One region of the Rossellomorea sp. NRS-1567 genome, then DNA from elsewhere that is predicted to be linked to it. Evidence: riboswitches for the same ligand, from Rfam matches in the RefSeq annotation. Region 1 holds a riboswitch; each other region holds the start of a gene.
What was found. A riboswitch is a leader RNA that binds a small molecule or an ion and turns the genes downstream of it on or off. The one in region 1 is predicted to bind S-adenosylmethionine.
Positions count from the first base shown of each region.

Region 2: another riboswitch for S-adenosylmethionine. It lies ahead of metE (5-methyltetrahydropteroyltriglutamate--homocysteine S-methyltransferase); the one in region 1 lies ahead of ACIFOD_RS08525 (homocysteine synthase).
Region 3: another riboswitch for S-adenosylmethionine. It lies ahead of metK (methionine adenosyltransferase); the one in region 1 lies ahead of ACIFOD_RS08525 (homocysteine synthase).

Region 1 covers NZ_JBITPL010000014.1:120,100-122,304, forward strand. The annotation lists gene ACIFOD_RS08520 (trans-sulfuration enzyme family protein) at 1-714, shown strand, start outside; SAM riboswitch class I at 810-929, shown strand; gene ACIFOD_RS08525 (homocysteine synthase) at 1,238-2,205, shown strand, end outside.
Region 2 covers NZ_JBITPL010000011.1:38,514-40,718, reverse strand. The annotation lists gene metE (5-methyltetrahydropteroyltriglutamate--homocysteine S-methyltransferase) at 1-826, opposite strand, end outside; cobalamin riboswitch at 979-1,163, opposite strand; SAM riboswitch class I at 1,236-1,346, opposite strand; gene ACIFOD_RS07185 (hypothetical protein) at 1,446-1,643, opposite strand; gene thiC (phosphomethylpyrimidine synthase ThiC) at 1,621-2,205, opposite strand, start outside.
Region 3 covers NZ_JBITPL010000011.1:45,587-47,791, reverse strand. The annotation lists gene metK (methionine adenosyltransferase) at 1-1,093, opposite strand, end outside; SAM riboswitch class I at 1,305-1,449, opposite strand; gene pckA (phosphoenolpyruvate carboxykinase (ATP)) at 1,775-2,205, shown strand, end outside.

The DNA.
Region 1 (2,205 bases):
ACCAAACTCCTCTACAGTGAGACCGTCACAAACCCGTTTATGCGAGTGGAAGATATCCCGAAAATGGTCGAATTCGCGGAAAAACACAACCTGAAAACGATGATCGACAACACATTTGCCACACCGTTTATGCGCCAGCCTTTCTTAGAAGGGGTGGACCTGGTCGCACACAGTGCCACGAAGTATATCGGTGGACACAGTGATATCACAGCAGGAGTCTTAGTTGGAAAAGAAGAACTGGTTCAAAAAGCGAGAGAAAAAGTCGTCAACATCGGTTCGAACTTAAGTCCATTTGAAGCGTGGCTGACTTGCCGTGGAGCGAAAACACTGGCTCTTCGTATGGGAACACAAGCAAGAAATGCCGAAGTTCTTGCGGCAGACCTTCGAGCAAATGAATATGTAAAGAAAGTCTATTACCCAACCGATTTATCCAAAAAAGGAAATGGCGCAATCGTAACGATCGAGCTATCCAACACATGTGATATCAGCACATTTTTCAAATCACTTGCCTGGATTAAAATCATCCCTTCCCTTGCCGGTGTAGAGACGACGGTTTCCTACCCATTAGGAACGTCTCATCGTGCTCTACCGAAAGATGCGCAGGAAAAACTCGGAATAAACACACATGTCGTGCGCATATCGTTAGGTATTGAGGATGGGGAAGACATCGTCGTGCAATTGAACGAAGCGATTGCAGCTTCTGTTAAAAATTAAATAATGGAAAAATTCTAAAAATACCCTTGACGTTAAGGTCGGTTACCCCTTATAATTCATCTCAACGCAAGAATTTTCACATTGACAACTACATGCTCTTATCCAGAGAGGTGGAGGGACTAGGCCCGATGAAACCCGGCAACCTTCATGTGCGCATTATAGCGTCACATGAAAAGGTGCTAATTCCTGCAGGCGATCTGCCTGAAAGATAAGAGGAGGACCCTATTAAAATAGACCCTCTTCTTAGGAAGAGGGTTTTTTGTTTTTTCCTCTTCTATCTTCTTAGGAAAATATACTTCTTCGACTTTTCAGTTTCTGAGTTCAACAGGAGAATTTTGGCCGGAAATTAACAGGAGAGAATGGGTCGATATTTAACAGTCAAATATTATCCCAAACTCAACAGTCAAATTATCACTAAAATTCAACAGGCAAAAACCCAACCAACATTAACAGGCAAACGTCCAAAACATCCAACCGCCAAACGAAAACCCAAATACCAAAAACATTTCAGGAGGAATTCTCTATGACAAAATCATTCGATTTCGACACACTACTTCTTCACGGTGGCCAGGAGCCGGATCCATCAACAGGCTCTAGAGCAGTGCCCATTTATCAAACGACATCCTACGTTTTCGATAACAGTGATCATGCGGCAAAATTATTTGCCCTTGAAGAACCGGGAAACATTTATACCCGAATCATGAACCCGACAGTAGACGTGTTGGAAAAGCGCCTTGCACTTCTAGAAGGGGGGATCGGAGCACTGGGTGTTTCATCCGGGATGGCCGCTATCTCACTATCAATCTTGAATATCGCCGGAGCAGGTGATGAAATTGTAGCAGCTACCAATCTCTACGGTGGAACCTATAATCTATTCTCTACCACTCTCCCGAAATACGGAATCAAGGTGCATTTTGTAGATCCGACCGACCCGGAAAATTTCCGCAAAGCGATCACTCCTAAAACGAAAGCGGTATTCGCTGAGACAATCGGAAATCCAAGTCTACATGTGCTTGATATTGAAGCGGTAGCAAAAGTGGCTCATGACCATCACATCCCATTGATCATCGATAATACCTTTGCCACTCCATATGTATGTAAGCCAATCGAGTATGGAGCTGATATCGTCATCCACTCTGCAACAAAATGGATTGGCGGTCATGGTACAGCAATTGGGGGAGTCGTCATTGACGGTGGGAAGTTCGATTGGAATCATGAAAAGTTCCCGGGCTTCACGGAAGAGGACCGGAGCTATAATGGACTTCGCTATGCACAGGATGTAGGACCGGCAGCCTTTATTACAAAATTAAGAGTACAGCTGCTTCGTGATTTGGGAGCGTGCTTAAGTCCGCAAAACGCATTCCTATTGCTGCAGGGATTAGAAACGCTGCATCTTCGCATCGAACGTCACACAGAGAATGCCTTGAAAATTGCGGAGCATTTAGATCAGCATAATGGTGTCGCTTGGGTATCCTATCCAGGATTGCCGCA
Region 2 (2,205 bases), on a different contig from region 1:
TCAGCGCCGCCAAATTCTCACCACGATCATGCACAAAATCTATCCCTATACCATCTACCGGGAGTGCTAACACCCGCTGGTACCTTTCCAAACTATCATAATAGGTTTGAAGGATGATCTTTAAGCCCGGGCAGGATTCTTTAAGGGTTTGATAGACCTCTTTGAATTGATCCATCTCTTCATCCCCGATAGAGGTGCACAATATCGGTTCATCCATTTGTACCCACTCTACACCCTCTTCCTTTAATTCACGCAATACTTCTGCATAAAGAGGGACAAATCGATCAACAAGGGTTATATAATCCCCGGTTTCATATCCTTTAGACAACTTCACAAAAGTGAGTGGACCTAAGATAACCGGCTTCCCTTTTATCCCTGCTTTTTCTTTTGCCTCTCTATAAAAATGCAGAGGACGATTTTCTACCAACCGGGGTTCGATCCCATCAAGTTCAGGCACGAGATAGTGATAGTTGGTGTTAAACCATTTTGTCATTTCCAGTGCCACCGCGTCCTTCGCGCCTCTGGCCATTTCGAAATACGTTTCAAGAGAAACCTTACCCCCACTATAATGAAACCTCTCGGGAACCAAACCGAACATGACGGCTGTATCAAGCACATGATCATATAAGCTGAAATCTCCAACCGGAACCAGATCAATCCCCTGGTCCAATTGCTTCTTCAAATGGTTGACTCGTATTTCCTCCATTTTTTCTAAGAAGGTATCCTTTTCAATCTTCCCTGCCCAAAATTGTTCCAGCGTCTTTTTCCATTCACGCTTTTCACCGATCCTTGGATATCCTAAATTCGAACTGATCACATTACTCATTCAATCCTCACTCCTTATCTTGATATGATTGTCATCAACAAAAAAATCTCCCTTTCAAATGAAAGAGAGATTCATACGTATCACTAACTGGAGTTGAGACAAACTAGTATTCTCAACACGTATTCCTCACCCCTCTCTATATCCACGTAGAGCATAAGCGCATACAACAGGCAGGTCTCCTGACTTAGGTTCACAGCTTCTTATCCCTTCCCATTTCAATAGAAATAGTGGTTGAATGATAAGTCGCTCCCCATCACAGTGGCGGGACCGTGCCGGATTTTCACCGGTCTTCCCTTTTAGCTGAGCATGACTCAGCACCTATTGCATTTGACTATTTAATTTTTCTTTCATAAAAACGAAAAACCCTCTCTGACTACTATAGAGAGGGTTTCATGTTTATTAGAATCCTCTCTTATTTTCCAAAGCCATTTGCTTTGCAGGAATTAGCACCTTTTCAACACATAGGTTGAATGGTTGCCGGGTTTCACAGGGCCAGTCCCTCCACCTCTCTCAATAAGAGTTACACATATATATTCATTTAATATTCCGAAATTTGTAATAATCGTAGCACGGTACATATAAGCTGTCAAAAGAAATTTAATCAATAACTTACACGTTTCTAATAATAGGTACTTTCTACATAATGACATTTGATACAAGATCTTGTTACATCCGTTTCATAGAAGACATGCCTGCAGTTTTCCTGAATGCTCTTCACTTCTTTTTCGAGTTGGATGACTCTCTGATTGAGCTTTACGATATCATTCTTCAATTTGAGTACATGACAAAGAGGTTCATCGATAGATGTTTGATCCATTTTCCACAAACTCCTTCGATTTTTCTTTCAATCCTTTTTCTATTTCCTTATGAGCATCATCAATGCTATTCTCCTTCATTCCCCTTATATCATGTGATATTCTCATTGAACAAAATTTCGGTCCACACATTGAACAAAAATGGGCCGTTTTTGCCCCTTCTGCAGGAAGTGTTTCATCATGATACTCCCTTGCACGTTCCGGGTCCAGGGATAAATTAAATTGGTCATTCCATCTAAATTCAAATCGAGCCTTAGAAACGGCATTATCCCTTACTTGTGCCCCTGGATGCCCTTTCGCCAAATCCGCTGCATGTGCTGCGATTTTATAAGCAATGACACCCTCTCGCACATCATCTTTATTCGGTAATCCCAGATGCTCTTTCGGTGTTACATAGCACAGCATAGCTGTTCCAAACCAACCGATCATGGCAGCCCCTATGGCGGAAGTAATGTGATCATACCCCGGTGCAATATCTGTCGTTAATGGCCCCAGGGTATAAAAAGGAGCTTCATGACATATTTCCATTTGCTTATCCACATTCTCTTTAATCATATGCATCGG
Region 3 (2,205 bases), on a different contig from region 1:
TCGGACGACGAAGGTCCAGCATTTTGATGATTCCTGCAGGACGCAGATCAAAGTTATTGCGAACAACGTCAATGAGTACGTCTTCTGAAACTTTACCTGTTCCAAATGTATCAACTGAGATGGATACCGGTTGAGCAACACCGATTGCATACGCTAATTGAACTTCACATTTTTCAGCAAGTCCTGCTGCCACAATGTTCTTCGCTACATAACGTGCTGCATAGGCTGCAGAACGGTCCACTTTCGTTGCATCCTTACCAGAGAATGCACCGCCACCGTGACGAGCGTATCCGCCATATGTGTCAACGATGATTTTGCGTCCTGTTAACCCTGCATCACCTTGTGGTCCACCGATAACGAAACGACCAGTCGGGTTGATGAAGTATTTAGTCTCTCCATCGATCAGTTCTTTCGGTACAACAGGATCGATGACATATTCTTTTAAGTTACGTTGGATTTGCTCAAGCGTCACTTCAGGGTGATGCTGAGTCGAGATAACGATCGTGTCGATACGAACCGGCTTATCGTTTTCATCATATTCAACGGTTACTTGAGTTTTTCCATCCGGACGCAAGTAAGGAAGGATTTCTTCTTTACGAACTTCAGTCAGACGACGGGAAATTTTGTGGGCAAGGGAAATCGGAAGAGGCATAAGCTCTTTCGTTTCATTACAAGCGAATCCAAACATCAACCCCTGGTCACCTGCACCGATTGCATCGATTTCTTCATCCGTCATTTGACCTTCACGAGCTTCAAGTGCCTGATCTACACCTTGAGCGATATCAGCAGATTGCTCATCGATGGATGTTAATACAGCACATGTCTCGGCATCAAAGCCATATTTTGCACGAGTGTAGCCAATTTCACGGATCGTTTCACGAACGATTTTTGGAATATCGACATACGTACTCGTTGTAATTTCACCTGCAACAAGAACAAGACCCGTCGTAACAGACGTTTCACATGCTACACGAGCATTCGGATCATTTGTAAGAATTGCATCAAGAATTGAATCAGAGATTTGGTCACAAATTTTATCTGGATGTCCTTCGGTTACGGACTCAGATGTAAACAGACGACGTTTAGTTGACATCAAGGTTCCTCCTTAAGCATAATTGTTAGACTTTAATCTAACAAAACATTAAACAGATACGGTACTCATTTCCCTAAGTAGTATGAAGTAAACATGAATTTTTTATAAGAAAATCATGAATTATGTGCATTTGATCCACTATAAACAGAAAAAACCCTTCCTCGAAAAAAGCATTAGAGGAAAGGTTTCAGATCATAGCCGCGCCTTTTCTCTCTTATCGTTCAAGGTTCTTAGACCTTGCCTCAGTTTAGCACCTTCGCTTAATCAGATCATTTCAAACAGAAAGGATCCATTCACTATATAGCAGGTTGCTGGGTTTCATAGGGTCTGCTCCCTCCACCAGCTCAGGATAAGAGTATCCGTTCAAGGAACTATGATAACGTTTCGTACAAAGGGTGTCAACTTTTTTTCGAGTGACATGTTTAACCATTTAAGCTTACTCTTTTCATGATTCCAACCTATCTTGCCCTCATAAAATAACCTAATTAGGCAATGAGGCTAAACATTATGATAATTCCTTCATATATATAAGAAGATACAAGCTATATTCGGACAAAAAATGTGACAATATGAAGACACATTATAAAAATGAATAAATAGTATAGACTAATGGTTCAATTGTGTTATACTATTTTTGTGAAGTAAACGAGATCATTAAATTTATATAAAGGAAGGGTTCTAATGAATTCAGTGAGCATGTCTAATGAATTAACAGAATTACTTAACGGTCAAAACATTCAGGAACAATTATCTGTTTCCCAATTAGTTGAAAAAGTCCTTCAACGAAATGAAGGCGTTTTAACATCATCAGGTGCAGTCAGAGCAGAAACTGGTAAATACACAGGACGCTCTCCTAAGGATAAATTCATTGTAGAAGAACCATCCACGAAGGATAAGATTGAGTGGGGTTCTGTCAATCAACCAATCTCTTCAGAATCATTCGATAAACTATATACAAAAGTATTAGATTACTTAAAAGAAAAAGAAGAAGTATTTTCATTCAAAGGGTTCGCAGGTGCTGACCCAAAACATAGACTACCGATTCAAGTGATCAACGAATTCGCTTGGCATAATCTTTTCGCTCATCAATTATTCATTCGCCCTTCTGAAGA